One region of the Paenibacillus sp. P4_A9 genome, then DNA from elsewhere that is predicted to be linked to it. Evidence: riboswitches for the same ligand, from Rfam matches in the RefSeq annotation. Region 1 holds a riboswitch; each other region holds the start of a gene.
The links. Region 1 has a riboswitch for cyclic di-AMP ahead of AC1DVJ_RS04705 (APC family permease). Riboswitches for the same ligand answer to the same signal wherever they lie in the genome.
Positions count from the first base shown of each region.

Region 2: it holds a riboswitch for cyclic di-AMP, as region 1 does, so the genes downstream of both, AC1DVJ_RS20650 (ubiquitin-like domain-containing protein) here and AC1DVJ_RS04705 (APC family permease) in region 1, are expected to answer to the same signal.
Region 3: it holds a riboswitch for cyclic di-AMP, as region 1 does, so the genes downstream of both, AC1DVJ_RS08770 (ABC transporter ATP-binding protein) here and AC1DVJ_RS04705 (APC family permease) in region 1, are expected to answer to the same signal.
Region 4: it holds a riboswitch for cyclic di-AMP, as region 1 does, so the genes downstream of both, AC1DVJ_RS03695 (C40 family peptidase) here and AC1DVJ_RS04705 (APC family permease) in region 1, are expected to answer to the same signal.

Region 1 is NZ_JBFUHL010000003.1:180,410-188,213, forward strand. It holds gene AC1DVJ_RS04685 (ATP-binding cassette domain-containing protein) at 1-1,196, shown strand, start outside; gene AC1DVJ_RS04690 (polysaccharide deacetylase family protein) at 1,520-2,554, shown strand; gene AC1DVJ_RS04695 (EcsC family protein) at 2,645-3,445, shown strand; gene AC1DVJ_RS04700 (NAD(P)/FAD-dependent oxidoreductase) at 3,630-4,859, shown strand; cyclic di-AMP (ydaO/yuaA leader) riboswitch at 5,152-5,303, shown strand; gene AC1DVJ_RS04705 (APC family permease) at 5,405-7,240, shown strand; gene AC1DVJ_RS04710 (YqkE family protein) at 7,286-7,546, shown strand; gene AC1DVJ_RS04715 (polysaccharide deacetylase family protein) at 7,558-7,804, shown strand, end outside.
Region 2 is NZ_JBFUHL010000036.1:42,903-50,706, reverse strand. It holds gene AC1DVJ_RS20665 (TatD family hydrolase) at 1-308, shown strand, start outside; gene AC1DVJ_RS20660 (ABC transporter permease) at 291-1,541, opposite strand; gene AC1DVJ_RS20655 (ABC transporter ATP-binding protein) at 1,538-2,281, opposite strand; cyclic di-AMP (ydaO/yuaA leader) riboswitch at 2,565-2,758, shown strand; gene AC1DVJ_RS20650 (ubiquitin-like domain-containing protein) at 3,042-4,181, shown strand; gene rnmV (ribonuclease M5) at 4,299-4,832, shown strand; gene rsmA (16S rRNA (adenine(1518)-N(6)/adenine(1519)-N(6))-dimethyltransferase RsmA) at 4,873-5,781, shown strand; gene yabG (sporulation peptidase YabG) at 5,837-6,718, shown strand; gene veg (biofilm formation stimulator Veg) at 7,062-7,337, shown strand; partial or broken gene AC1DVJ_RS20625 (small, acid-soluble spore protein, alpha/beta type) at 7,537-7,710, shown strand.
Region 3 is NZ_JBFUHL010000008.1:21,752-29,555, forward strand. It holds gene AC1DVJ_RS08750 (glycoside hydrolase family 88/105 protein) at 1-1,118, shown strand, start outside; gene AC1DVJ_RS08755 (VOC family protein) at 1,540-1,896, opposite strand; gene AC1DVJ_RS08760 (ABC transporter permease subunit) at 1,911-2,699, opposite strand; gene AC1DVJ_RS08765 (ABC transporter permease subunit) at 2,725-3,522, opposite strand; gene AC1DVJ_RS08770 (ABC transporter ATP-binding protein) at 3,528-4,412, opposite strand; cyclic di-AMP (ydaO/yuaA leader) riboswitch at 4,528-4,692, opposite strand; gene AC1DVJ_RS08775 (helix-turn-helix domain-containing protein) at 4,838-5,683, opposite strand; gene AC1DVJ_RS08780 (beta-galactosidase) at 5,825-7,804, shown strand, end outside.
Region 4 is NZ_JBFUHL010000002.1:304,851-312,654, reverse strand. It holds gene AC1DVJ_RS03705 (M1 family metallopeptidase) at 1-564, shown strand, start outside; gene AC1DVJ_RS03700 (hypothetical protein) at 649-1,467, shown strand; cyclic di-AMP (ydaO/yuaA leader) riboswitch at 1,636-1,774, shown strand; gene AC1DVJ_RS03695 (C40 family peptidase) at 1,778-2,248, shown strand; gene AC1DVJ_RS03690 (MSMEG_1061 family FMN-dependent PPOX-type flavoprotein) at 2,416-2,886, shown strand; gene AC1DVJ_RS03685 (hypothetical protein) at 2,890-3,024, shown strand; guanidine-I (ykkC/yxkD leader) riboswitch at 3,121-3,223, shown strand; gene AC1DVJ_RS03680 (DMT family transporter) at 3,316-3,636, shown strand; gene AC1DVJ_RS03675 (YdeI/OmpD-associated family protein) at 3,650-4,099, opposite strand; gene AC1DVJ_RS03670 (ABC transporter permease subunit) at 4,420-5,376, opposite strand; gene AC1DVJ_RS03665 (ABC transporter permease subunit) at 5,373-6,449, opposite strand; gene AC1DVJ_RS03660 (ABC transporter ATP-binding protein) at 6,604-7,804, opposite strand, start outside.

The DNA.
Region 1 (7,804 bases):
CGCTGGCGACCACCTTCGCCACGGCGCCGGATTGGCTCCTCATGGATGAGCCAACTGCCGGCCTCGAGGCGGCCGCCGTGCGCGAGCTTCTGCGCATGCTGCGCGAGCGAACCCGTGGCGGACTCGTCGTCGCCACGCATGATCTGGACACGTTCTTTCCGCTAGCGGACCGTGTCCTCGTTCTAGACCATGGCGAGCTCGTCTTCGACGGCTCGCCGCAAGAGCTCTGCCGCGCGCACGAAGTGCTAGCGCGCGCCGGGGTTGGCCTCCCGAGCTGCGCGGAGGCCGCTGCCGAGATGGCGCGAGTTGGCATCGCCATCGCGCCGGATCGGCTCACGCCGGCGCTTGCCGCGTCGGCGATCTTGGCTGCGCTGTGCGAAGGCGGCAGCGCTAGCGCTTCGGCGCCTGCGGAAGCGGCGCCGGCTGCCGCGCGCGTGGCGCAGCCACCGCAACTGCAGCCACCCTCGCCGATGGCGGGGTGGTTGCGACTGGACCCGCGGGCGAAGTGGCTGCTCTACCTGCTGCTCGCCATCGGGACGATGGGGCAGCAGGGGTGGGGCAGCCTCGCGGTGGCCGCAGGGCTCGTCGGCTGCGCGTTTCTGGGCCTCCCGCGAAGTGTCCTGCGCGGGATCCGAAAAATCGCGATGTCCTATGCGATTTTCTTGATCTTCTCCGTCGCTCTAGCAGGGATTGAGTTCTCACCGCTAGGCTACGTGGTCGAAATTGGCTGGAGCACAACCTTCATTCTGACACGTCTATTTCTCGTCCTAATGGTCGGTTACTGGCTCGCGATGTCGACCCCATACGGTCAGCTTGTACAGGGACTGAACTGGGCATTGCAATACTTGCACAAGGTGAAGCTGCCAGTGGCGTCCTTCTCCTTGGCTGTTTCGTTTGTTTTTCGCTTCATCCCGCTCATCTTGCGGGAGTGGCAGCAATTCTCAACAATCGTACGTGCCCGAGGCAAAGCATCTGTCCGTCCAGGCAGTGTTCGTGTGCGCGACATCCCGGCACTGGTTGTTCCACTATTACTTGCGATGTTCCACAAAGCGGAGCAAATGACCGTCGCGATGGAAATGAAACAAATCGACGGCAAGACGTTGCTTCTACGGAAGAACACGCTAGAGTGGCAGCGGGGGGACACGATTTTGGTGGTGGGTGCTCTATTAGCATGGGGACTACTGCTTTTCACATAATTTCATCGGCTAACGAAAATCTAACGGACGTCACTGCCGTTATTTCCACTCGAAAGGTACATTGGAGCACACAAATCAGCAAATAGCGCTCCTTGTGTCCGTTAGAAATCGAAATTGTCTATATTCTATGTAATAGAGGCTGTCAGGTCCGTTAGGCATAACCGAAGGGATAATCACCTTTGAAGTAGCTCGTGCGAGTAGGAGGCTCAACGAGTGAAGTTCCTCTGGAAACTCAACCATCCATCTAAATCTAGGAATAATTCTCTCAACCATTGCTTACAAATAGAGTGATAGACAATTACTCTAGAAATGGTTGGTGAGTTATGAACATCCAAAGAAAGAGATTTCTATTTTACTCGCTGCTAGCTGGGCTGTTTACCCTGCTTTTTCTCCTTGTCATCATTGGACTCAATCCTTCATCAGCACCGATCGACATAGAAGTACAAGCCGAGGAATTGATCGAATCTCCTACACCAGCACAGATTGAGGTTCCAGCTTTTACACCGGACAAGCTCGAACAGCCGGTCCAAGTTCAGCCGGACACAATTCCAGCTTCGACATCATCCGTTCAGGTGGACACAGTGCCAACGCCAACATCATCCGTCCAAGTGGACATACCCCCAACTCCAACACCATCCGTTACAGCGGTCACTTACATGCCCGTTGTTGTTGCCACTCCTTCCCCATCCAAAGTCAGTATCCCAGTACTCAACTACCACAGCGTCACAATTGACCCAGGAAATGTGGTCGTTATTTCCCCAGCGAAGCTGTTGGAACAGATGAAATATCTGCATGACCACGGGTACAATCCCATTTCTCTCACAACATTCATAGGCCTTATTGAAAATGAAAGCGGGCTCACGGTACCCGAAAAACCGGTATTGCTTACTTTTGATGATGGCTATGTGGATAATCTGGAGGAGGCGATGCCGATCCTGGCCAAATACGATTTCCCTGCTACACTTTTCATGTCACCAGGTATGGTCGATCATGATGGCTATCTGAATTGGGAGCAAGTCGAGAAACTACATGAAGCCGGCTGGGACATTCAACCTCATGGCATGACACACCCTCATCTGCCCCGGCTTTCAGCGGAACAACAGGCTCTCGAGATCACTGAAGCTAGAAAGCTAATCGAGGAAAAGCTAGGCACACAAGCAGACGTATTCTGCTATCCCTACGGTGAATATAACCAAACAACATTAAAGCTCTTACAAGACCACGGCTTTCGCTACGCTTTTACGATCGAACAAGGTTACACGACCAATCATCAGTCTCCTTATCTGCTCAAAAGGCTTTTTATCAACGGAGAAGAAAACCTGAAAGCGTTCATTCACAAGCTCTCAAAAACCAAGTAGTGGGCACCCATTTGACTCATCAGTCCACCCCCACCAACACCACCAATCACCTTGAGCCCATCTCCACGGTATACTATACTTAAACGAACGATGACAAAAGGCGGCGGTGGAGCAATGGATCAAGCGTACACGATCTACGAGCAGCAAATGCAGAGAAAGCTTAAGCGCTGGGAAATACGTCTGCAAAAGCAACCGAACCTAATAGAGCGTGCCTCCAAATCTGTCCAAAACCGCATCAACCAAGTGATCCCAGAGAAAGTCCACAATACGATCACCGCGACGGTCAAAGGGATTGTGCAAACGACCCTGTTCGGGATGAACTATATGCCGACAACGGATCCCTTAAAGGGCGTGTCTTTAGCAGATCGTGATGCCAAAGCAGAGGAATTGCTATCTCTCTACAAAAAGATCGCGGCCGCCGAGGGAGCTGGTGCGGGTGCTGGCGGAATTTTGCTTGGGCTTGCTGATTTTCCGATTCTGATCGGGATTAAGTTGAAATTCCTTTTTGAATTAGCGCATATTTACGGGTATTCGACCAAGGATTATAGAGAGAGACTGTTCATTCTATACGTGTTCCAGCTGGCGTTCTCTAGCTCGAAGAAGAAGCCGGAACTGCTTAACACCATTAAGAATTGGCCTGCCGTCTCGCAGTCCTTTCCGCCTGCCGCCGACTACATGAAACAAGTGAATTGGTTGCAGCTCCAGCAGGAGTACAGGGATACGATTGATTTTCGTAAAATGCTCCAGCTCATCCCCGGCATCGGGGCCGTCGTCGGCGCTTGGGCCAACTTTGGCTTGCTCGAGGAGCTCGGCGTGACAGGCATGAACAGCTACCGGCTGCGCACTTTGCAAGACAAAGCGGCAGAATTGGACGCTAACTTTGAGGCGTAGTAGGGACGAATGATCAGTTGCCTTTCACGCCTTATTTTCATAAATAGTCAAACTCATAGTTATTTCTTGGAACCTCACGCATACACTAGTAGAGAGTCGGATACCGGCTCATCTTGTGATTAATTGTGATTATTTTCACAAGCATATATGTGATTAATTTCACAAATGGAGGAGTGTTGAGGCAATGAGTAAACCCAAAATCGTTATCCTGGGCGCAGGCTATGGCGGACTTGTCACAGCGATAAGGCTGCAGAAGAAGATGAGAAAGAATGAGATGGACGTCACACTGGTCAACAAGCACGACTATCACTACATTACGACACACCTGCATATGCCGGCTGCCGGTACGGATCATCATGAGAACGCGCGCGTGACCATTTCGGATTTGATTGATGAACGGAAGATACGGTTCGTGAAGTCGACGGTTAGAGAAATTTTGCCTAATGAAAAGAAGATTGTGCTGGAAGATGCTACGCTCGACTATGACTACCTGGTGGTTGGTTTAGGAAGTGAGACGGAGACCTTCGGTATTCCGGGCTTGAATGAATATGCCATGTCCATCAAAAGCATTAACAGTGTCCGCTTCATTCGGCAGCACATTGAATATATGTTTGCTAAGTCCAAAATGGCACCGAAGCGCAAGGATTATTTGACCTTCGTCGTTGGCGGCGCGGGGTTCACGGGTACAGAATTTGTCGGAGAGCTGGCGGACCGCATTCCCGTTCTGTGTAAAACCTATGATGTCGATCCTGCGGATGTCCGCATTTATAATGTGGAAGCTTCCCCATCGGCGCTGCCGCCCGGGCTTCCTGAGGATCTGATTGAATACGGGATGGAAGTAATGCGCCGCAAGGGCGTGCAATATAAGCTATCGACCGCGATCAAGGCATGCACACCGGAAGGAGTTATTCTGGGCAATGGTGAGTTCATTCGCGCAGGAACGGTAGTCTGGTCAGGGGGAATACGCGGTAATTCCTTGCTGCAGCAAGCGGGGTTCGAGGTTCAGCGGGGGCGGGTAAAAGTGGATAGCTGCTTGCGTTCGCATCAGTTTCCAGAGATCTTCATTACCGGTGATTGCTCGATTGTTACAAGCCCAGAGGGTACGCCATATCCCGCAAATGCCCAAATTGCTGTCCAACAGGGCTATAATGCAGCTAGGAATCTCATTCAGACTGTTCGAGGCAAAGAAATGAAGCCTTTTGTATATGATTTCAAAGGCACAGTTGCATCCCTAGGCCGCGGTCAGGCTGTTGGTCTACTCAAAGTCAAGAAAGTGAAAGGCCGCATGGCCTCACTTATCAAAAAAATGATCGATGCCCGCTATTTATACCTCATCGGCGGCATTCCACTCATTTGGAAGAAAATGATTTGGAAGCAAAAATCCACAACCCGCAATTATCATGTGCCGAATTAATGCTGCTAACTTTTCCATCTAAACACTAATTATTACTAGGTTTTTAGATCTCAAAAGGATTTCCTCCAATAAATATCCCCGTAATAAATGAATTAACCAATGTTTGAAGAATGCAACCCTCTATTTTGCCCGAAATACCTCGAACCACTACGAGAATGGAAGATAAACAATGAATCAACTGAATGTAAGCGAATTATTGGAGGAATCGGGTACTGGAAAAGACCTTTTTACGTTTTTTCCCTCCTTTACTATGTTGGAAGAAGAGAGTAGTATTCAACTCGTACCTGAACAGTTGAATATTTCGCTTAATTTTCTGTTAAGAAAAGCGGGGGAACCACGAGTTTCATGGGGTGAATAATGGTGCTGATACCAAGTACCTTTTAGGGCGGATTTCTCGCGGCCCGAACCCGACAGCTAACCTCGTAAGCGATCGTGAGAAAGGAGAACATGTGTCTAATACACAAGGTCAATCCTTGTGTTTTTTTGCGTCAATTTTACGGGATTAGATCATTGAGATTAGCTTTAATTGGAGGAACGACCACGAAATGACAAGTGATTCATTAAAAAAAATTGTGTTTGGGAAGCCGCTAAAGTCGAGTGAGATTGAGTCGGAGAAACTGCCTGTCTGGAAAGCCCTTCCTATCCTGTCTTCGGATGCATTATCCTCTGTATCCTACGGGACGGAACAAATTCTGTTAGAGCTCGCAACAGTTGGGGTTGCCGCATTTGCGTTTTCCTTGCCCATTGCCATTTCCATTATCGCGTTGATCCTACTGCTCGTGTTGAGCTATAGACAAGTTATTGAAGCCTACCCCATGGGCGGCGGCGCTTATATGGTTACGAAAGAAAATTTAGGTATGGTGTGGGGACGACTTACAGGGGTCTCGCTCCTGATCGATTACACCTTAACGGTTGCGGTTTCGATCTCTGCCGGTGTACAGGCGATTACGTCGGCCTTTCCTTCTACGGTGCCCTATATTGTGCCCTTAACGCTAATTCTAGTTTGGATAATGGTGTGGCTCAATTTGCGAGGTACTTCCGAATCAGGGACTGTATTCGCGATACCAACGTACTTTTTCATCTTTTGTATCCTGTTGTTAGTTGGTAAAGGCGTCTTCGATTTACTGACGGGCTCACTCAATACGCATGCGATCGAATTCGCACCAAGCGCTGCGACGAACTCATTAACCTTATTCGTACTTCTTAAGGCGTTCTCATCCGGTTGTTCAGCTGTAACGGGAATCGAAGCGATTTCAGATGCTGTCCCACATTTCCGAACACCTTCCGTCAAAAATGCAAACCGTACGCTCCTCTCCTTAGGCGGCTTATTGGCCATCGTGTTCGGCGGTGTAACGCTGATCGCTTTAGGCTATGGGGTTGCACCTGATCATAACGGGCATACATCGGTTCTATCGATGGTGACGGAGCAAGCTTTTGGCCGCGGAGTCATGTACTATGCGACCCAAATCGCGACGATGCTCATTTTGGTGCTAGCTGCGAATACAAGTTTCAATGGTTTTCCGATTTTGGCATCGATCATGGCCCAAGACAAAAACTTCCCGCGTATGTTCTCTTTCCGTGGGGATCGACTTTCCTATCATTATGGCATTATCACGCTAGGCGTATTGGCCAGCCTGCTTTTGATTGGCTTTAAAGGTAAGACCGACGGACTTATTCCACTTTATGCGATTGGCGTATTTTTATCTTTTACATTAGCTCAGGCTGGTTTGGTACGTAAATGGTTAAAAGAACGCGTACCCGGTTGGATCGGGAAGCTGATCATTAACGGTCTAGGCGGCATCGTCTCCTTTGCGGTTCTTATTATTTTCTCTGTGACTAAATTTAGCGAGGGTGCTTGGATCGTTATTATTGTGACACCGATTTTACTATGGTTAATCACGAAGATCGCTCACCATTACGACGATGTAGCCAATCAGCTGAGAATTGATATTACACAAGACCGTGTTTGCACCAAAGAACCCGTGATTATCGTACCTGTGGCCGGGATTCATCGCGCTGTCGAGCAAACACTGAACTATGCGAAATCACTTTCGCCAAACGTCATCGCTTTCTATGTTTCCTTCTCGGATGAGGACGAAGAATCGATGCAGGAGAAGTGGCAGATCTGGGATCCAGGCGTACGACTGGTCGTGTTCAAATCACGGTACAGGACGATCCTGAAGCCGCTGGCAGAATTCATTGATCGCATCGACACTCACGTGTCAGAGAAGCAGTCTATCATGGTTATTCTCCCTCAATTCATGCCGAAGAAATGGTGGCACCGTCTGCTCCATAATCAGTCTGCAGCGCGTATACGCTCGAAGCTTCAAGCTGATAAGGATATCGTTGTTGCGACGGTACCGTATCATTTACACCAGTAGACGTGTACAATAATAGGGAGAACATGTAGACGAGGTGACCTTATTATGGTGAAAAAGAAAGCTAAAATGACGCCAGCTGCGGCTAGCGCGCAAGATAAACCCGCAACACTTAAGGATCTGCTGCGTCCGGAAATTTTGGAAGGACTCAAAGCCCAGGCTGACGCGATGAAAGCGGAAGAGCAAGCGAAGAAGGACGCCGAAAGAGCCAAGGTAGAGGCGGCTCGCAAAGCGGAAGAGAAGCGGCTTGAAAATGATTTTGCATATCAGCTGGAGAAAAGTAAATTAGATTGGCGGAAACACAAATGAGGGGGCGCACGATGTGCCTCCTTTTCTTTGTGATCGCGATGATAGCGCTTGCAGGTTGTGAGGTGGAGCAGGGTGCTGAAGGCGTACAAGTTACAACAGCAGTTACAACAGCTGCGCCGCTGAGTGCAACGGCAACACCACCAGCTATCTCACCAACCCCTGTGAGCATCCCAACAGAGTCACCTGTCACGACGAACTCATCCCATTCGATATCAGATAGTCCGACAATTACAGCAGAAATCGAGGCCATCCCAGCCT
Region 2 (7,804 bases), on a different contig from region 1:
GCTTCTCAGGGAGCTGGGAAACGGCCAAGCAATGTCTGGATATGAACTTCCATATTTCCTTTGGAGGGCCAGTTACTTTTAAAAATGCTGTGCAACCGAAAGAGGTGTTGGCACAGGTTCCGCTTGATCGTCTATTGATCGAAACGGATGCTCCTTACTTAACACCCCATCCTTTCCGCGGTAAGCGCAATGAAACCGGTTATGTTCGCTTAGTGGCTGAGACTGCCGCGGAAATTCGTGGGATGACGCTGGAAGAGCTAGCTGAAGTTACGACGAATAATGCGATTCGTTTACTCGGCCTCAAGTAAAATACTTTTGTTGAATTTCCGACGCAGGACAACACCGCATGCGAAGGAAATGAAGGAGAGACTGAGCAGTGGAACTAGGAGATATAGGATTGGCGTTCCCATCATAAATGGAATCGTCAGGATGACAAGCTGGGGTGTGAGAGTTAACCAGATGATATAGGCTAGAGAACCTGCCTTGGCTTGAGACTCCAATGGATACATACTGAGCCAGAACGTATACCGATGCGCACGCTCCAGAGACGAAAGCTGAACCATCGAGATCACAAGTGCGATGAGTAGAATTACGCTTTTTGCAGTCGTGGAATCTGAAACGGCTAAGGCTAATACGCCAATCACAGTAAGCCGGAGAACAATCGCGAATAATTCAGTGCGCAGCAATGTCTTCATATATAAGTAGAGAAACGCCGAATCCTGTCGAAATGGGATCGTTCGTGTAAGCCCGCTGATCCAACCTCGGCGGGCTATTCGCGTTGGTAACTGAGGGACATCTACGAACCAATTGAAGAAGGCGTAGAGTCTAGCCTGCTGCTGCTTCTCTTTGGCAATCAGATAATCCCATCCGATCACATATTTAGCAACAGAACGAAACGCGGAAAGCCATACGAATACAAGCAACAATGCTGTTATGCTGGCCCATAAGCTACTATAGTGAAATTGAACGGTAATGAGGGAAATGGACGCGATCCAACGAAAGATGACAGACAGTAATCTTGTTCGTTCAGCAGCAAATCTGCCTTCCTGCCAACTGGCTAATAGGTTAGCTACTTTTAATAGAAGCAATAGAGCTAACATTAGTAGAAATGGCTGTGAATCCGCTCCTAAACAATGGTTATAAAGCGGACGAAGTGTGACCCAAGCAAGAAATAACCAGAGCCCCTGAAGTGAAAAGCTATAGAAGAAGCTGCTTCGGAAATAAGCGTCCATTTCATGTTCAATCCGCAACAGAAACATCCGATCGGCACTGCGGGTCAGTGTTCGAATGGGACTTGAAGTGACGAGTGGAACGAGCGCGAGCAGGACGATCCATAGGTACGGATAATCTGTCGGAAGTCGCTGTAATGTTTTTGCATAATAATAGGAAGAAACGATGACAAGAAACAACAAGAATCCGATAAAATTACTGCGTGCGGCATACTGCCAATAACCCATGGATTCCTTCATATAATGTTGAAAACGCTGCTTCCATAATGCTTGAGTGTTAAATGCATGTGTAGTATCTTTTGGCTGGTTCATCGCAGTTCTCCTTGAACAAGCTTGTAGAAGATGTCGTCTAATGACGCCTGGGGAAGCTCTGTTTGTGCGCGTAATTCGACTAAATCTCCCTGAGCAACCATGTGGCCCTTGTGGAGAACGACATAGTTATCGCAATATTTTTCAATTGTAGACAAAATGTGTGAGGAAATGAGGAATGATGCGCCTTTTTGTTTCATTTTAACCATTAATTCGAGCAAGGAACGTATAGCTAAAGGGTCGAGACCGAGAAATGGCTCATCGATAATATATAACGAGGGCTCGATCAGGAACGCATTCATGATCATGACCTTTTGCTTCATCCCTTTGGATAAATGATTTGCGAAGCTATTCAGCTTGTCTTTCATTTGAAATTGCTCTAACAAGGACTGGGAACGGGTTTCGTAGTCCTCCTTGGAAACGCCATAAGCCATGGCTGTTAGCTCAAGGTGTTCACGAATCGTAAGCTCTTCGTATAACTCTGGACTTTCAGGTACATAGGCGTATGTAGCGCGGTAGGGAATTGGACTTTCGGCTAAAGTTAAGCCTTTAATACGAATGGATCCTTTTTGCGGCTGCAGCAGTCCTAATATATTTTTGATGGTGGTACTTTTCCCTGCCCCGTTGAGTCCGATTAGCCCCATCATTTCACCTTGGCGGATCGAAAATGTGAGGTCATGCAGAACTGGTCTGTTAGGTAAGTATCCCCCGAATAAAGCGTTTACTTCTAAGATGGGAACCATCTCAATTGCCTCCCTAAATAGCAAATTATTGGTATTTATCATTCAATTACTTCCAGAATCATTATAAACAAATTTGCGTTTTTAGCCTAGTTTTGGTCATTATGCATTAAAAAATCGAGTATACGTACGTTAAAGTTAGGTACATGTAGATATAAGTGGATTATATTTGAAAAATAATCGAAATTTAAGTGATTTAGCCCTTTTTAACGGGTGTTAATCCCTTTACAGGTTGAGCTTAACAGCGTAATATACTTTTCATAATAACTTAATATCCAATTTGCCAATTTTCCATTCGCTGAGTTCCAAATGTGGAAACGGGGGAACCACTGCAAGCTTAATTAGCATTCAAATGCGGTTAAGTAAGCAGAGAGTAACAGGGGTGAATCATGGACGTCAAACAAGTAGTTTGCGTCTGCGTAGGGCGACTCTCACGTCCGAATCCGTCAGCTAACCTCGTAAGCGTAAGAGAGGTAACGATTGTCGTGCGTGCTATTTGTATTTCACTATGCAAACTAAGCCAGCGAGAAGAGTCCTCTTCTTGCTGGCTTTTTGTCCTCATACAGGGTTTTACACAGATAAAAAGACATAAAATGACCCGGAATTCATAGGATGATGAATAGGTAAAAGGGGGGACGACCAGATTCAGCGAGGTTAGAAAGCTGAAGATGGCGAGCATGTTAAGTTAAACTAAAAACCTTAGTCGCGTCAAATTTAATCATGCTGTAACCTGGCGGCGAGGCTTTGAAGGAGGACCGAAAAAGTGGGCAGTATCTCAATTAGCGAGACCCATGTAAAACGATCATCCAGCATGTCCTTCGCATTGCGATGGAAGCATGAAAACTTGCGTTTGATTTTAAGCCTAGCTATAATCTCAATCGCAATGACTTTCATGTTTTTGGTGTTGTTGTACGGAACGGCTACCAAGAGCGTATCCGTGGTTGTGAATGGACAAGAAACTATTGTGCACACGAAGCAATGGGTCCTGCAACGCCTACTGGATGAACAAGCCATAAAGATTGGAGAGCACGATGAAATTTCAGCTTCACTTACGACCAAGCTCAAGGGTGGAGACAAAATTGTTATCGAGCAGGCCTCACCAATTCAATTGACTGCTGATGGAAAGACCACCACTGTTTACACAACTGCAAGAACGGTAGAAAGTGCATTGCAACGTTTAAATATTGCACTTGGGGAGAACGATCGTATCACTCCCGAACCGACGGCCGCTCTAAGCACAGGTGATGAAATCAAGATCGTCCGTGTGAAAAAAGAGACGGAGGAAGTCTCTGAACCGATCGCATTCGAGACAGAGAAAAAGAATGACGCATCTTTACTTAAAGGGAAAGAGCAAGTCGTCCAAGAAGGTAAAGAAGGCGTATTGGTCAAGAAGAAAGAAAAGACTTTCGAGGACGGTGTTTTAGTCGCGGAAGCAGTTGTGGGTGAAGAAGTACAATCAGAAAGCGTTAAGAAAGTAGTATCTGTAGGCACGAAAAATCCTGTGGTCGTTCTCTCCGCCTCTTCACCGAGTGTGGATGAGGTTTCCAAGAATGGTGTGACCTTCGGCTACAAACAAATTCTCAAAAACGTGAAACTTACTGCTTATTCAGCGGACGCCGCGTCGACAGGCAAAACCGAGGGCTCCTCTGGTTATGGTAAAACCTACACGGGGACTACTGTAACCGAAGGTCGCACAATTGCCGTAGATCCGAAGGTGATTCCACTGGGTTGGTGGGTGTATATTGAAGGGATTGGCTTCCGTCGTGCTGAGGATATTGGCAGCGGCGTGAAAGGTCAGATGATCGATGTATATTACGAGGATCATGGCTATGCGAATAAATTCGGAACCAAACAAGGGTACACGGTATATGTGGTTGGCCCTACAAAACCGTCTCAAAACTAACGTGTATTCGGAAGTTTTGACGGGAACACTACTAAATACACGTAGCTTGGCATCTGCCGCGCGAAAGAAGAGGAGACCCCTCTTCTTTTTCTGCTTGTACTGGGAAGGAAAATGTAGATGATAAAAGAAATGATCGTTGTGGAGGGTAAGGACGATACAGCTGCCATCAGGCGGGCTGTGGAGGCGGATACGATTGAAACGGGCGGCTCCGCCATCGGACAAGCCGTACTCAAGCGGATCGCGCTGGCTCAGCAGCGCAGAGGCGTCATTATATTCACGGATCCCGATCACGCAGGTGAGCGGATTCGCAAAATCGTGGCAGCCAAGGTGCCTGGCTGCAAGCATGCCTTCATTACGCAGGAGCAAGCCGCGTATAAAGGCGACATTGGCGTCGAGAACGCGACGCCGGAGACGATCCGTCAGGCGCTTCAGAGCCTGCGGACAGAGTACGACGCAGCGGTCTCTCAGCTGACGATGGAGGATTTGATCGGCGCGGGCCTCGTCGTGCATCCGGATGCGGCGGCACGCCGCTTGGCCGTAGGCAACGCCTTAGGCATTGGTTATTGCAATGGTAAGCAATTTTATAAGCGCTGCGCGATGTTTCAGATTTCGCGAGAGGAATTCGAAGCGGCGCTCGAGCATTTGAATTGACATATATGTTAGAGATCCTATAGATAACGAGGTCTATCCTATGACGATATCCGGGCAAGAAGTGATTGTAACCGCAGAAGATGTAGCTACACCAAGTAAAACGAAACAAATTATTAAGAAAAATGGCCTCGTGCTGAAGAAAAGCTTGGGCCAGAACTTTTTGATTGATCAAAATATATTGAGCAAGATTGTCATGGCCGCTGAGCTCGGGCCTACGAAGGCTGCGCTCGAGATCGGCCCCGGCATCGGCGCGCTCACACAGCAGCTAGCCAAGCTCGCTGGCCGCGTGCTGGCTGTCGAGATCGATCAGCGTCTGCTGCCTATTCTGGACGAGACGCTGGCGCCATACCCCCATGCTACAGTCGTTCATGGGGATATCTTGAAGACTAACCTGCAGGAGCTGTTCCAGCAGCATTTCGAAGGCGTGGAGGGCGTCAGTGTTGTCGCCAACCTGCCCTACTACATCACGACGCCGATCATCATGAAGCTTCTCGAAGAGAAGCTCCCGCTGGAGAATATCGTCGTGATGATCCAAAAAGAAGTGGCCGACCGCATGGCGGCTCGTCCAGGCACCAAGGATTACGGCAGCCTTAGCATTGCCGTGCAGTTCTACTGCGAGCCAGAGCTCGTCACCATCGTGCCTCGCACCGTCTTCGTGCCGCAGCCGAACGTCGATTCCGCTGTCATCCGGCTGCGTGTACGTCAAACGCCTCCAGTGGAAGTGGCGGACGTGGACTTCTTCTTTGCCGTCGTCCAAGCGTCCTTCGTTCAGCGTCGCAAAACCTTATACAACAACCTCGCGGCAAGGTTCTTTTCCAAAGAGAACAAGCCTGAGCTGGAAGCTTTGCTGCACAGCATTCAGATCGAGCCTTCCCGTCGCGGTGAAACACTCAGCATGGAGGAATTTGCTCGCTTGTCGACGGCTCTTCGTGCGCACGGGTGCAAATAACCCGCACCAAATGCCTAGTCTCGCCATAGGATACCCCTAGGAGGGGATTTGTGCGATGAGGCAAGGAGATTTTGTGACCCGTATTTCCTATGGCGGAGACGTCGTGTTTAAAATTGAACGAATTGAGCATCTCAAGGCGATTCTGCGAGGTGTCGATTATCGGTTGCTAGCAGATGCGCCGCTTTCGGATCTGACAAAAACGAATCTTAAAGAGACCTTAGATCATCCGAGATCGAGCTCGCCTGAGTTTCGTGAGTCGCTGCGTCGGCTGGCAGTGTCTCAAGTGCAGTTGCAGGAGAAGAATCAGTTAGCCATCAACCATAAACAAAAGCCTCAACCCAATAATAATAGCTATTTTGAAGTGCCGGGAAGGGTGCTTCATCTAGATGGCGATCCAAGTTACCTGCGCAAAAGTATGCAGCTCTACGGCGAATTACGCGTGCCAGCAGAAGGTTTTTTCATTCCTGAGGTGCAAATGGCGGAAGCACTGCAAAGATTGCTTCCTCAATATAAACCGGACATCGTTGTCATCACAGGTCATGATGGCATTTTGAAAAATCGGCAAAGCGTCAGCCCGAGCAATCTGTCGAGCTATAAGAATTCCCAAAACTTTGTGAATGCGGTTCGAGTGGCTAGACAATATGAGAGAAATCGTGATTCATTAATTATTGTGGCGGGTGCATGTCAGTCGCATTTTGAAGCCTTATTACGGGCTGGGGCTAATTTCGCAAGTTCACCTGCTCGCATTCTCATTCACGCCTTAGATCCGCTCTGTATCGCTGCCAAGCTGTCCTATACCCCAACAAAAGAAACGATCTCGATGTTGGATATCATGGACTTGACCGTAACAGGCTTAGAGGGTCTAGGTGGGGTAGAGACGCGTGGCAGCTATCGGATGGGTGTTCCTGGTATTCAACACACGGATGAGTCTATTTAGCTTAGCTGGCGCTCGAGAAACACTTATTTGTCATCGACTCCGTGGAGGGGGTGACAGAGAGGTGTTCTTTTTTTGCGCGTAAAAAACATAAGTTTACTGTGTTTACTCCGGAGCAACCATGAAAAATGCGCTCTTTCTTAAGGTGTTATGAAGAAGTTTCTCCATAACTGGAAAAGTGTGAATAATTTGCGAACATTGGTGACAACCTGAAGGAAGGGGAAATCGGAAATTGAACAAAAATGCCGTTGACAACGGGATTGGGGTGCTGATATAATATTTGCCCTTGTTTGACATGAATGGCTGAATGGGTTATAATTGACAAGGAAAGAGGTGGTAGTTGACAATGGCAAAAAATGCGCTATTGGAAATCAAACGCAGTTTGGAGCCCCACGTTGGGCAGAAGATCATGTTGAGAGCGAATGGTGGCCGTCGTAAGACTGTCGAGCGTTCTGGTGTTTTAGAAGAAACCTACCCTTCTGTGTTTATTGTGAAATTAGATCAAGAATCCCACGCCTTCAAACGAGTGTCATACAGCTACGCCGATATCCTCACCGAATCCGTCGAAGTTACAGTATGCAACGATGATGGTCAGGTTCGCATCACTTACATACAGCATTAGCTTAACAGCGTTCCGATATTGAACAGACCCTCGTGGTCTGTTTTTGCTTTGTATAGAGATATAGAGATGTTTGATCATGGTGAAGTTCAAGATGGTGCATGGACGTAAAGTGATGGGGCATACTAATCGAAATCGTCATCAATCACTGCTTATGATGGTTGCAGAGTTCATTTTGCGAAAATGATAAGGGGGATTTGGTATGAGTCGAAGAAGAAGTGTTATGTCCGAAAGCTTTAAATATGAATTAGCGAAGGATCTTGGTTTCTACGATGTCGTGCAGCGTGAAGGTTGGTCTGGCATTCGTACGAAGGATGCGGGGAATATGGTGAAGCGGGCGATTCAAATTGCAGAGGAGCATCTGGCGAAGCAGCATGTGTCAACTCCGACACACGCCCAGGTTACACCAACTAACTACCGTCAGCCAACAGCTAGTCAGCCTGCATTTAACGGGCAGAGTTATACTCAAT
Region 3 (7,804 bases), on a different contig from region 1:
AATCTTCAGAATCTAAGGAAAAACAACTAGAAGCCCTAACCCCCATTCAATGGGCGGAGAAGGCCTGTGAAGCTTTAATGTTCAAATTCGAGCCGGAATCGCTTCCGCCGGACCGGTTCCACTATCATCAGGGCGTTTTTCTGTCGGGCATGGAGAAATGCTGGCGAGAAACGAAGAACGATAAATACTATACGTATATCAAACGGTGGGTGGACAGCCTGATCCTTGCGGATGGCAGTATTAAGAAATATAACCCGGATGAATTCGATGATATTCAGCCTGGCGTACTGCTCTTTAATCTATTCGAGCAAACAGGCGACGAGCGGTATAAAAAGGCTTTGTACACGCTTGTCTCCCATTTTAAGACATGGCCAACCAATCCATCCGGCGGTTTCTGGCATAAGGGGAAATACCCCAATCAAATGTGGTTGGATGAGCTATATATGGCTGGACCGATCGCCGTCCAATTCGGCCAAACATTCGGCGAAGCCGACTATTTTGACATGATGACCTACCAAGCGATCTTGATGGAGAAGCATACCAAGGATCCTAAAACCGGCTTACTGTATCACGGGTGGGATGAAACCAAAGCTGCTGCTTGGGCTGATCCTGAAACAGGCTTGGCACCGGAATTCTGGGGCCGCGCCATTGGCTGGTTCCCCGTCGCTTTGCTGGAAATGTTCGAATACCTTCCTGCGGACCACAAAGATAAAGCACAACTGACGAGCATTCTTCAAGATCTGCTCATCGCCTTAACACACTATCAAGATACCGCCACAGGCTTATGGTATCAGGTTGTGGACAAAGGAGACATGGCGGATAATTGGTTAGAAAACTCATGTACATCCTTGTATGTGCATGCCATTGCCAAAGCCGTGCGATTTGGCTATTTGGATGCCAAGTATTTGTCGTATGCGTGGAAAGGATATCAAGGCGTCATTGATACGCTAAAGCTTGATGAGAACGGCCATGTGATCATCGGCCAAATCTGCATCGGCACAGGAATCGGAGACTACGCCCACTATATTGCCCGTCCAACGAGCGAAAATGATTTGCACGGCGCTGGCGCTTTTATTCTCATGTGTGTGGAAATGAGTTTAGCTCAAAAAGCGATATAACATTAAGAAGCTGAAAGCTAAGAAAAACGACTCCGCCATCCTCTTAGGACGTATCACAGTGTTTAAGGAGAAATATAGCCGACTTATTATTATAAATTTTATATTTTGATTGAGAAAAAGCACCCATTAGGGTGCTTTTTCTCTTTCTTTTATAAGTTTCTAGTACCATAAGCCACCACGCGTTTAGCTGATCTGACACGCTGTAGCTGGATTTTCCAGCTTCAATGCCACGTGACTAGCTGATCTTACACGCTGTAGCTGGATTTTCCAGCTTCAATGCCACGTGACTAGCTGATCTGACACGCTGTAGCTGGATTTTCCAGCTTCAATGCCTCGTGACTAGCTGATCTTACACGCTGCAGCTGGATTTTCCAGCTTCAATGCCTCGTGACTAGCTGATCTGACACGCTGTAGCTGGATTTTAACACTTACAAATCATCAACATATTTCCATCTGGATCTTTAAAATTGAACCAATGGCCATGCTCTATTTCGGTAACGAGCTCAACATTACGGTCTTTCATGAATTGGTAAGCTTGATGGATATCGTCCGTGTTAAAATGGAAGGCAGGCTTTCTAAAATAGGAATCACTATCGTAAATCTTACTGTCTAAAATGAGATTTAATCCATTATTATCTAATGGTAGACAACAAAGATGGCCAGCAATAATCTCATACGTAGGTTCCAGCCCAAGAATGGAGCAATACCATTGCCTTGCTTCTCTAATATCACTTACAGGAATAAAAATGCCGCCTACTTTACTTAATATCACACTCACTTTTTGACACTCCTTCACAAATCTCGTTTTTGAAAGGAAACATACGTGACAACTGTTAGGCCTACAATTACGACAGCCGAAATGAGGACATACACGGTATCAAATCCGCCGCCATACATGATATTTTTCGCTTCATAATATTTAAACGGGGTCACATATTTCAAGAATTCCAGCTTATCATTAAAGTCGATGGCAATCGATAAAATGAACGTGAAGAGCATGATGCCGGTTGCAAGCGAGGCTGCCTTTTTGGCATTTTTATAAACGGCTGCAATGGATGTTCCAATGACCAGAAAGAGCAGCTGTAGAATAAACATACCCAGCATGACGATTGTGATATCCCCATTCACGGCCTCACCTTTGCTGTAAGCCCCAACAATGAACATACTCGAAATCCATGACACGAGGTTAAAAATAAGAATGTTCACTAAAGCGCTTAGCAGCTTCCATGTGATGATTTGATGCCTAGACAAAGGCTTCACAAATAAAAATTCAGACGTCTTGTCCCGCTCTTCCTTCGCGATGATCGTAGCACCGAGCATAGCTGCATGGATCGTTGCCATTAAAAAGAAGTATAGGACTAGGATACCGAAATAGCCGCTAGCCTTCGATAAATCCAACGCGCCTGCCCCCATAATCACTTGAAGTGACTTCGGCATTTCCGCCATAAGATCATTAATCTGTCCGTTCGCTGCCGTTGCTTGATACTTGTTCATGCCGCTTGCTACTAGAAAAATGAGCCCTAAGCTCCAAAAAATCATCGATTTCCGAAATGTTTTCATTTCTCTCCAAAAAATATTCAATGGCTGTTCCTCCTCTCACCCGAGTTTATACGGCATGAACATCCTTTTTTGTGTAAATGACGTAGCTGGCCGCAATAGAAACGACGATAATCGCGATAGCTGCAATGACATAAGATACCTCATAGCTGGCATGCTCAATCATGTATTTCCCGTTAAAGTATTTGAATGGCGAGAAATAACGCTTAGCTCCCTCCCCATCTACGGCAACGACCATTCCGATAACGAAAAAGGCAAACACCGTACCAAGACTGACTGATAAGACGGCTTTTATTTTAGAAAACACGACTGAAATGATGAACCCTATGGCTAGAAACATGAGCTGGATAAACAGTAATGTGAGTGAAATTAATAGAAATATGTTCACATCGAAATCAACCGTTTTCACTTGAAGCGCCATCATATAGGCTGCAGCGATATAGATCACACACGTGATTAAAAGGGAAACAACGGCCGCTAATAGCTTGGAAGTCAATATTTTAGTACGCGTTACGGGCTTCGTAAGAAGAAAGTCTGCTGTTTTCTCACGAACTTCCTTGGAGAGTATAGACGTTCCCAAAACCATTGCTTGAATGGCTCCGCAAAGCGTAATGTACATAAAGATATACATATAGAACCCAAGCAGGGTACCAAAGGTCTCGATTTCAATACCAAGCGCTTTCCTGACCCCTTCCGGATACCCTTCTAATATAGAAGAAAATTCAGCAAAATCCTTAGAGACAGAAGGAAAAAGAGATAGGAATAAGACGATGACAGCAATTAAGGAGCACGTCCACGTGATCGTGGATTTCCGATAAGCTCTCAATTCATGAAGGAAAATATTCATCCCTTTTAAGCCTCCTTCTCGTAGTAGTGCATAAAGATCTCCTCTAAATCAGGCTCTTCGATCCACAGATTCTCAATGTCAATTTCAGCAACTTTCCTCATCACTTGATTGATATTCCCTTTAAATAAGAAGCTGGTTGTACGGCCTTGGACATCAATGTCATTGACCCCGGTCATCTTGAAAAAAGTAGGGTCGAGTGCTTGTGCAGTATCGATTTTAAATCTTTTGAAATTGTTTTCTTTCAACGTGCTGATCTTCTCAACCGTCATAATCTTACCTTCCTTAATAATCGCAACGCGATCACACAGTCTCTGCACTTCACTCAATATATGAGAGGAAAAAAGAATCGTAGCTCCCCTTTTATTCTGTTGTTCGAGTAATTCGAAAAACTTCTGCTGCATGAGCGGATCTAGTCCACTTGTCGGTTCATCCAGGATAATGAGCTTAGGATCATGTAACAGGCCTTGAACGATGCCCACTTTCTTTTTATTTCCTAAAGATAAATCATCAATTTTTTTCGTAACATCCAGATCCATTATTTCTGCCAGTTCTTTTATTCTTTTGGTACAATCCTTCTTGTAAAAGCTTGCTGAATACTTGAGTAGGTCAATGACCTTCATGTTGTCATAATAAAAGACCTCGGAAGGTAAATAGCCGATGTCTTTCTTAATTTCAGGCGCAAATTGGATGCAGTCTTTCCCGAAAATTTTGGCACTGCCGCTTGTTGGAAAAATCAGTGACAGCAGCGTTCGAATCGTGGTTGATTTCCCTGCGCCATTCGGTCCAATAAAACCAAAAATCTCTCCTTCTTCGATCGAAAAACTAACATCTGTAATGCCTCGTGAATTCCCATAGGTTTTGGTCAAATTATTAATTTCAATGGCATGCATGGTATAGCCTCCTTATGAATTTCCTGTGATTTATTGGGTTTAAAGCATGCAAAAAGAAGCCCTAAGCATAGAGAATCTCTACGCTCGGGCTTCTTCACAGAAGAAGGCGAGTGTGCGGTTCTCTCTCAATGCACTACGAGGTTAGCTGTCGGATTCGGACTTGAGAGCGTCCTACCTAATGCTTGCGAGCATCAGGATTCACCCCATGAAGCCATGTGTTGCTTGTGCGGCTTCGATTGGTTCCCCCGTTTCCCTACTGGGAATTAAGTGGTATATTTTAGAAAAAAACAACTTGTCGTAATGAATCTTACGCCGATCTTGGTAGAATGTAAAACTTAGATTCGCCTTTAATTATTGCTTATTTGACTTTGGCAACTCATGAAAGCGTATTCATTCAGAGGTGGCGTTGATTATCCCCTACTTTGCTACATTTTAGTGCTCATTGCATTATACAACCGCCGGTATTCCTGCGGAGTCTGTCCGGTGTGCTCCCGAAAGCGCGCGATGAAGTAACTACTCTGCGAAAATCCTGTATTCTCTGCCACTTGCTTGATCGTACATTCTGTCGACATGAGCAGTTGCTTCGCTACGACAAGACGACATTCAAACAGCCATTCCATCGGCGGCCGCCCCATCACTTCGTGGAACATTCGACTAAAATAATACGTGCTGAAGCCTGCCTGCTCGGCCATCTGCAGTAGCGTCAGTGACTCCGTACAATGAGCCCGGATATATTCCGCAACCTCTCTCATCCGCGCACGCTTATCCAGCATGGTCGCTGTTCCAAGTGTCTCCGCACTCACGGCAAGATCAGCAAGCAGTTCATAGAGCTTTACGGCCAATTGCACCTCGTTCTGATCATAAGGAGAAGCCAGTTCCAGTAAGCCTCCGGACAGTTGTTTGAGCTTGGGCACATCGCTGTAGGTAAACAACCATACGGATGAAGTTCCTTGACCGTTCAATAACCTGCTTAGCCCCTCGCCCGCAAGATGGACCCAGAATACCTCCCATGGCTCCTTCGGATCTGTTCGATATTCCTGCTCGAGACCAGGTCCGTAATAAAAGCCCTGTCCTGCTTCCAAGCAGATTTCCCTTCCGTTCGCTTTCACATAGCCTTTTCCACTTAAAACGATATGCAAATTGGCTTGCTGCAGCTGTCCCTTAGAACGCCACTCCTGATGATCGGGAAAATCGGCATATTGGCCAATCATATCTGGAAAAACTGTGTAGTACTTGTACATCGGTTCAGGTAACACATAATGAATTCTCATGGACCCTCCAAAACGCAAAAATCTGATATATCGAACAAAATGATGTTATATACATAATATTATAAAGAAATATAATGAGTACATAAAGAACTTTTCATAGCAATAAATTACTATATAACAAGAAATGAGGATGTTTCTATCGTGGATAAAACCATTCCAGGCGAACAATTTGATCTAGGTGTGTGCTACTACCCCGAGCAGTGGCCGGAGCACATGTGGGACGATGATTACAGACGAATGCGAGAACTGGGCTTTACCATTGTGCGGGTGGGTGAGTTTGCATGGAACTTTTTTGAACCAGAAGAAGGCGTATATGCGTTTGATCTGTTCGACCGCGCCATTGACCTTGCTCACGAGCATGGACTAAAGGTCATTCTCGGCACTCCGACGGCGACGCCGCCCGCTTGGATGACGCAGCGATATCCCGAAATTCTGAATGCCACTTTCGAGGGTGTGCAGTATCAGCATGGGCTTAGAAGGCACTACAATTACAGCAGCCCTGTGTACCGAGACTATTGCGCGAAAATTACGGAGGCTATGGCTGTTCATTATGCGAATCACCCCGGCATCGTAGGCTGGCAGATTGACAATGAGCTCAACTGCGAGGTAAATGTCTTCTACGCTGAGGCAGACCATGCAGCGTTTCGGACTTGGGTACGTGAGAAATACGATACCTTAGATGCACTCAATCAGGCGTGGGGGACTGTCTTCTGGAACCAGAGCTACTCGGATTGGGAGCAGGTTCATTTACCCCGCCCTGCACCTTCCAAATCTGCCAACCCACATCAAGCTCTGGACGAAAAGCGGTTTATTTCAGCTAACACCATTTCCTTTGCCCGCGTGCAGGCTGACATCTTACGAAAGCTTGCTCCCAAGCAGTGGATCACAACCAACGGCCTGTTTGGCCATCTGGATAGCCATGCTATGACCGATGAGCTTCTGGATTTCTTTTCATTCGACTCGTACCCGAACTTCTCCACCATCTGGAATGATGCCGATCGCGAGGATCCGCTCATGGATCGCAGCTATTCCAACCAGCTCTCCAAAGTTCGTTCGATCTCCCCTACCTTCTGCATCATGGAGCAGCAATCGGGCCCTGGCGGTTGGGTGAATGTGATGGCACAATCTGCACCAAAACCAGGGCAAATGAGATTGTGGACGTATCAATCGGTTGCTCACGGAGCGGATATGGTCTTGTTCTTCCGATGGCGGACGGCAACATTTGGCACCGAGATTTATTGGCATGGGATCAACGATTATCACAACCGACCTAACCGTAGGGTAGCTGAAGCAGCGCAAATTAGCATTGAATTGGGGAAAATCGGAGAAGTCATTGCCGGATCTCGGTTCACTGCGGAAGTCGCTATTCTGCACGATTATGACAACGAGTGGGATGGAGAATTCGACGTATGGCACGGTCCACTAACGAGAGAGAGTGAATACAGCTGGGGGAAAGCCCTGCAATTCAGCCATATTCCTTACGATTATCTGTATGTGCAGAACAAGACTACCCTGGAAGACCTCACTCGTTACAAAGTGCTGATCTACCCTCATCCGGCTATTATGTCGGAGGAAACGGCAGAGCTGCTTAAGCAATATGTCGCAGGTGGAGGCAAGCTTCTTTTCGGAGCTCGCTCCGGCTATAAAGATCTACGTGGCCATTGCCGAATGACGCCTTTCCCTGGACTAGTCGCGGAACTGTGCGGCGTGACGGTGGAAGACTTTACCCTTGTCCTGAAAGAGGCAACCACACCGAACATGCGCTGGATCGATGGCGGCGACGAAGCTAGTACGCCAGCACGTCTGTTCAACGACATCCTCCTGCCAGAGAGCGGCAGTGTACAGACGCTGGCCCTGTTCGACGGAGACTATTATACGGGGAAACCAGCGCTAACCAAGAATACCTATGGCAGCGGTGAAGCCTATTATTACGGAGCCGCTTACAGCCGCGAAGTAGCGGATGCCTTGATCCGCCGCCTTGGACTTAAGCCTGCTACAACTGGTTGGGCAGAGCTGCCACCTGAGGTAGAGGTTGCTATCCGTGTGAAACAGGATCGGCGCTTTGCTTTTCTCCTGAACTACTCCGGCAAACCGGTCAGAGCCAATCTGCTGCAGGAGTTG
Region 4 (7,804 bases), on a different contig from region 1:
TACACGCGCGGCAAGCTCGTGCTTAAAGCGATTGAGCAGCAAGTCGGTACCAAGGTGATGGACCGCATTATGAAAACATATTTCCAGCGTTGGCAGTTCAAGCATCCATCTACAAAGGATTTCCAACAGGTTGTGGAGGATGTCAGCAAGACGAAGTGGGATGATTTCTTTAATCAATATGTATATGGCAGCATGATGATGGATTATTCTGTCGAGCGTGTACAGGTGAAAGCTCAGGGGCCTAAAGGCGCTGAAGCTTATGAAAGTACCGTTCGCATCGTTAAGCATGGCGGCAACTCCCCGGAAGTGCCGATTCAGTTCCATTTTGCAGACGGTACAACGCTGGATAAAACATGGGATGGCAAGGAAACCAGCATCGATTTCACATTAACACATGCGTCCCCTGTCGACTGGGTGCGAATCGATCCCAAGTACACGCTCATTCTAGAAAATAAGCACATCAACAACTTTTATCAAACGCAATTAAATACAAAGTGGCAAATTCGGTGGAATCTCGGCATTATTCAGCTCCTGCAAGCCATATTCAACTCAGTCGCCTGGTAAGGGCTTGGCTTATGTCTTATGACAAACTCTGAGCGTATGCTTACGCAGCCAGTTTTCTAAAGAAAACTTTAAGGAGGGACCTCGTTGGCCACCTATATCAAATCCGGCTTCAGAGCAGCTATGGCGCAGCCTTTTGCCACGATCATTCTATTCCTGTATCAGATGGGTTGGGGTATTCTCCTGTATAAGCTCGTGCAGGGAATACTCGTCCCCCTCATGCATCGTTTCCCAGGCGCTGAGCAGCCCAAACAAGCTTTACAGATCTTCCTAGCTGAAGGCCAGTTTCAATTAATCAAAACAGATCTCAGCTATTCGTATCTCTGGTGGCTTGCTGCGCTGCTCTGTGCTCGTATGCTGCTTACTCCTCTCCTGAATGGCGGCGTCTTCTACTCACTTACACACTCCCACCAGAACGCTGGCTATCGCTTTGTTCGTGGAATGAAGCAGCTCATGCTTCCGTTCCTGCTTGTATATCTGATCCGGATCGCCCTTACGCTGCTCCCCTTGATCTGGATCTTTCCGAAGGCCACATACATTCTTGGACACAGCGCTTCCTATGAGCAGGTACTTCTCGATCTTCTGCCTTGGATTACTAGTTTATTGGTGTACGGCTTTCTCCTGCAGCTTCTCTTTATGTACGTGCAATTCGCTATAGCAGCTAAGCTTGGTATCCTATCGACTGTTATCTCTTTCTTCCGATATTCACTGCCGATTGTCGGACTTGCCATCACTCTTTTACTATTCACAGGACTATTGGCAGGGGTCACGGTCACAGCCACTTACCTGTGGGCAGGTCTGGTAGCACTAATTATTTATCAGCTATACCCCCTATTTCACATTTTCATCCAGATCTGGGGCATCTCTTCCCAATTTCAGCTACTTTCAGCCAAAATATCCAATTAATAGCCAGCAAAACAGCCAATAGGCAAGCATTCACCCCCTCTCCTTGAGAAAGGGGCTTTTTTTTGTCTTATTTCCGAACAATTTCGCTTATTTTTAGCCTATTTTTCAAACTAAAAAGAGGAATTTCATTCTTTATGACGAATAAAAAGGACTAGCATCAAAAAAACCAAATATTGCATGCCGAATTCCTCATTTTATGGGGAAACGGGGGAACCACTCCGGGTGAATTGATCTTGCAAGACAGGGATCATAGGGAACCTTCAACCGAACCCTCCAGCTAACCTCGTAGGCACCGGAAGGAGACAAGCAGTTGAAGAAAGTTGTTGGTCTTGTTTTTAGTCTTGTTTTGTTTTTGAGTGTTAGTGTAGGAAGCGTTTTCGCAGCATCCGATATGGATAATGCGGTAGACGAGCTTGTAGGAACTCCTTACAGATGGGCAGGAACGACAACCAAAGGATTCGATTGCTCTGGTTTCACGTCCTACTTGTTCGGCGAGTTCGGCATCGACATCCCACACAGCTCCAAATCACAAAACAAAGAAGGCTACTGGGTTGACAAAAGTGACCTTCGTAAGGGTGATCTTGTATTTTTCAACACGGATGGCAGCGGTATCTCTCACGTAGGGATGTACCTCGGTGATGGTGAATTCGTTCACTCCGCTACTAACCAAGGTGTTGTTAAGAATAAGTTGAGCGAATCCTATTATGCGAAGCGGTATGTATCAGCCAGACGTGTTCTGTGGGATGATATCTACAATCAACTAACTGCTGAATCCAAGTAATGTTCTCGGCACAGAATAAAGCCCTGTAAGCTTTGCTCGTAAGAGCGGCTTGCAGGGCTTTATTCATTTGAGCGGGGATAACGGCGTATACTATATGTATCGGGCTCGGGCGACATAAATTATGAAATCAACAACTACACGTTTTATTCGAGGAAGGATCGGACTGCATGGATACAAACGCTAGCACACTTCCCCCATTTCCCGGTATTGTTCAATCCATTGATGAGATTAGAGCGGATATTGGCGAGCCGCATCCCGCGATTAAAAATAAAGTAATCAATCAGATTGACGAGCACGCACGTGCTTTCATCGCCAAATCGCCCTTATTCTTCTTCTCTACGTCGAATGCGAATGGCTCGAGCGATGTGTCCCCACGCGGGGATGCCCCAGGATTCGTTCGCGTCTTAGATGAACGCCGCTTCATCTTCCCAGAAAGACTCGGCAATCGCCGACTAGACTCGATGCAAAATCTGCTGACCAACCCGCAAGTCGGTCTCCTGTTCATCATTCCCGGTGTCGAAATGGTGCTCCGCGTTAATGGCCGCGCTTATTTGACGAAGGATGAGGAATTACTGGCGACGATGCAGCTGAATGGCAAATCACCAGTCGCAGCTGTTGGCGTTGAAGTGCAGGAATGATTCGTGCATTGCAGCCGCGCGCTCAAGCTTTCGAAGATTTGGGAGTCAGGCACTTGGATACCCGAGCAGGAACAGCCGGACGGCATGGACATGTTCCGTGCGCATGTGGCATTGAACGGGATTACGTTGGAGGATTAGTATAGAATGGACGGCTGAGATACGGTCAACAGAGGAAGCCCCTAACAACCAGAATGTGTAACTTGACATCGAATGTGAGCCGTCTTATAATAACGGCATGTCGTTTTCTAGGGTTCCGAGGCGTGTAATCGCCTGCTGGTCCAAGGGAAAACACACAGCGAATACGCTGTGGTCACGGAGGGAGAAAAGCCCGGGAGTCTAACGCAGCAATGCGAGACTCTCGGGCTTTTCTCTGTTTTTTTGGTGACACTAACAACAACATCGATCGCAAACATAAAGGAGTGAGAACTTATGGCATGGTTATATCTGGCCATTGCAGGTGTTTTTGAGGTGGTGTGGGCCATCTCATTGAAATTTTCCAACGGATTTACACGGCTTGTCCCCACTGTGGTCACGATTCTCGGAATGATCGTTAGCTTTTATTTTTTAGCGGCAGCTACGAAAACTCTTCCCATCGGAACCGCCTATGCCGCTTGGACCGGGATCGGTGCAGTCGGCGCAATTATCATTGGCACGCTATTTCTCAATGAACCGATAAGTTTAGTTCGTATCTTGTTTATGGTTTTGATTTTGGTCGGTGTGCTTGGGTTGAAATTTACATCTGGGCACTAAGGTGCTTCGAGCCTTAGACCTCGCTCATTTGCGTGACCACATTGGCGATCCGGCGGAGGCGCGTTTCTTGTGTTTTGGCATCCTCGACCTGCCGGACGAATTCCTTACGCTTGGAGAAAGCGAGAGCTTCAAACCGCTGGATAGCGCCTTCTACTTCAGACAATGCCGATTGAAGATCGGCCGGTACTTCAACCGTGCGAGGCGCTAGATCTAGAGCTAGCGTCACCTCGACAGGGTCTTCGGCTTTCAAGCCGGAGGCTTGTCGATGGGCTTCGCTGAGCGGGATGAGGTATTCGCCACCCATGACGGCGATCGTTGTCCGATAAGTGTAACCGTTCAAGGTCACGGAAACGCTTGGCTTTTTGCCACCTGCTAAAGAAGTCATGACCTCTTCGGGAATGGAGATCCCAGTAGCATTTTTATTGTGGGCTTTCATCACGGTTGTATGGAATGTTACACTCACGGTTGATGCCTCCTATGTAATGGTTTGGATTAAGGCTATTTTACCATAAAACTACATACCAGAAGTTACCCTCGCAGTGACGGAGGAACAAACGATCGATCTACTGAATTTCTAACGGACCTGTATGCCGCTATTCCCAGAAAAATAGACTGGTTCCCGATCTAACGGACTCCAGCCGCCGTTATTTACGGTTTTGGGGGCAAAAAGGCGCCCCAAGGAAGCCAATAACGACTGTGACGTCCGTTAGGCATAGGAAGTGACGTGCTATGACAACGACAAAAAAAGCCGAGCCCCACCCTACGGATGGACGCTCGACTCTATTACATCAGCTGTCGTTCCTCGCCATAGCGGCGTTTGAGCTGATTTAAGAAAAATTGCAGAGAGAGGAACAGCATGGCAAAGCTCGTTCCCGCGCTGAGAATAATCCACGGATGCAGACGAATATAGCGTGCGCCGTAGGCGATCAGCGACAACCATTCCCCTGAGGTGCTGATGGAAATCGAGAAGCCTGCTTCTGCGTCACCGATCGTTTCGGTGCCGCCCAGCACGAGATTGAATACAGCAAGCTGACCGAGTAGGAAGAGTACCTGCATGAACTCGCTTAAGAACATGAACATCATTTCATTTCTCATCGATGGGAAGATATGCCGCAGCGTTCGATGCCAGAAGGAACCGCCCATGAGGCGGGACGCTTCAATGTACATTTTGCCGCTATAATAGCGTGTACGGTCTGCGACCTGATGCGCTAATGGGAACACGCCAATTAGTGTAACGAGAATGATGAAGGTAACGCTGAATAACAACTTGTTGTGCGGGTCTGCTTTGATCCCGAGATCAAGCCGCAACCCATAATACATGCCAACTAAAGGTGGGTAGAGGAAAATAAATGCCGGCACCGCCGCAACCGCCCACTGCAGGGATCGAAGCAAGCCCCGTCCTTTGCCTGTCATCCCGCTCCAAAACCCCCATGGCAATGCAAAGGCAAAACGAAGCAAAGTCAGTCCAAGCGCAGTGCCAAGGGTGTATTTTAACCCATTCAATAATAAACTGAGCATGTCGAAGCCCCGATGATCCGTTCCGAGCAGAAATGTGCTATTGGGTGCATAAGGCGGAATACTGTATCTCGTTTTGCCGTCTTCTTGGTATTGGATCATGTTGATTTTGTCCTCTGGAGTTATGCCATGCGGCTTCATCCAGCTCCCGAACACCATCACAAGCAGGAAGATGGCTAGGAAAGCGATCGATACATAAAAAGCAGTAGTTGGACGTTTCCTCATACCCTGGCCACCTCCTCCGCACGTACCACAAACCACTTCCGCAGCAGCGCGTAGAGAATATGAAACGCCATTGCAACTAAACCAAGCACCATACAAACGGCAGACATCGAGGACAACCCCTGATACATCGGCAAGATAATGAAGCCTCCCAGACCCCCAATGCCACAAATGGCCTCCGCGACCGCCATGCTAGCTAATGCGAGTGTCGTAGCTCTAGGCAAAATTGCCAATACATCCTCCATCACATTACGCAGCACATGCGAGAAGATCACCTCGCGACGCGTCAAGCCTTTAGCTAGCGCAGTTATCACATAATCCTGCCCCAGCTCGCGCGCAATAGCGACACGCAGAGTCCCGTAGATCGTAACGGAAGGAATCAACGCTATCGTCAGGAACGGAATAAGGAACGGTGTTCGATCACCCACTTGAACGATCAGCAGCACATAGTGCCCCAGAAGCCTGGTGGCATATATCGCCCCTAACTGAATAAGTACGATCAGGAAAAAGTCCGGTAATCCGATAAGTAGTGCATGAATACCATCCATTAAAGCACCGATTCCTCTTGAAATGGAAGCCCACAGCGCAAATAGCATACTGAGCACAATCGCGAGCAGCAGGCCAGGAATGAAGTACTTGCACGTTTTCAACAACATTTTAGGGATTGCTTCACTTATGGTCACCTCTTTGCGATTGTAAGGATCCCGATATTTCCCGAAATCACCGTGAAGAAAGCCTTTTAGCTGATTTGTCACCGTATAGGTATAATGGCGCCAAGAAACGACTGGCACATCCAACGGAACGACTGAGGATCGCAACACGCCTCTGATGGTGCTCGCTGTTCCTTGGTACTCCCAGAACTTCCCGTATGGCACTTGAAAAAGCCCTTCTTTCTCATTTAAAACGCGACTGCCTGGCAGCATCTCGCTTACCTTCTGCATGCTAATACTGGAATTGACCATCACTTTAATCTGATCCGGCTGAACTGACAGGAACATCATCTTAATATTGCTCAGCAAGAAAATACCGATCAGTGTGATAACACCCAGCAATAGCCATCGTCCTATCGACTTCAATCCATACACCTCAATTATTATTTACCTGCGGTAAAATAGATTTTCGTATTGTCATAGTTTATCATGAAGCTTTTGGAAAGGACTAGTACATTCTGCAGAAAATGAGAAAAGCTTTCACCTCCCACAATTAAGTGGGAAGTGAAAGCTTCCTAACCTAAGAGCTAAACTGCGCGTGATGCAGTCGGCTATACACACCGCCAACAGCGATAAGTTCCTCGTGCGCGCCTTGCTCGGTGATGCCTTCTTCCGTTACAACAACGATACGGTCAGCGTTCTTGATCGTCGCGAGTCGATGCGCAATGACGAGCGTCGTGCGGCCCTTCGACAGCTCCGCCAAGGATTGCTGGATCGCCGCTTCGGTCTCTGTATCCAGCGCCGATGTCGCCTCATCTAGGATGAGAATCGGCGGATTCTTCAAGAACATGCGCGCGATCGCGAGGCGCTGCTTCTGCCCGCCGGAGAGCTTGACGCCGCGCTCTCCGATCACCGTATCCAGCCCCTTCGGCTGGGACTGGATATACCCCTGCAGCTGCGCGCGACGCGCAGCGTCCCAGATCTCCTCATCCGTCGCGCCTAGCTTGCCGTACGCAATGTTCTCCCGCATCGTGCCGGAGAACAGAAACACATCCTGCTGCACGATGCCGATTTGGCGGCGCAGCGATTCCAACTCGATCTGACGGACATCGAGTCCATCAATCGTGATGCTGCCTTCGGTGACATCGTAGAAGCGAGGCAACAGAGAACAGATGGTCGTTTTGCCTGCGCCGGATGGCCCGACGAATGCGACCGTCTCTCCCGCTCGAATAGAAAGGGAGATGTTGTTCAAGACGCGATCTTCGTCCCCGTAACCGAAGGAGACGCTATCAAACTTGATCTGCCCCTCCAGGTGATCCACCTTGCGGGCATTCGGATGATCAGCCACCTCAGGCTCGGTATCGATCACTTCGATGTATCTTTTGAAGCCAGCAATCCCCTTCGGATAGCTCTCAATGACGTTATTGATTTTCTGAATGGGACCCAAGAATACACTGGTTAATAGTACGAAGGCAATAAACTCACCATAGCTAATTTGCTTATCGATAACAAACCAAGTACCACAGATGAGCACGAATACCGTAACGGAACGCATTAAAATGTAGCTTAATGAAATGTTCCACGCCATGATTTTATAAGAAGCCAGCTTCGTCAATCGGAATCGTCCATTGTTCACATCGAATAATTTCTTCTCATGAGATTCATTCGCGAATGCTTGTACCACTCGAATACCGCCAATGTTATCTTCGACTCTCGCATTAATATCCGCAAGATCGCCCATCATGCGACGGAACGTCTTTGTCATTTTCTGATTAAAATAC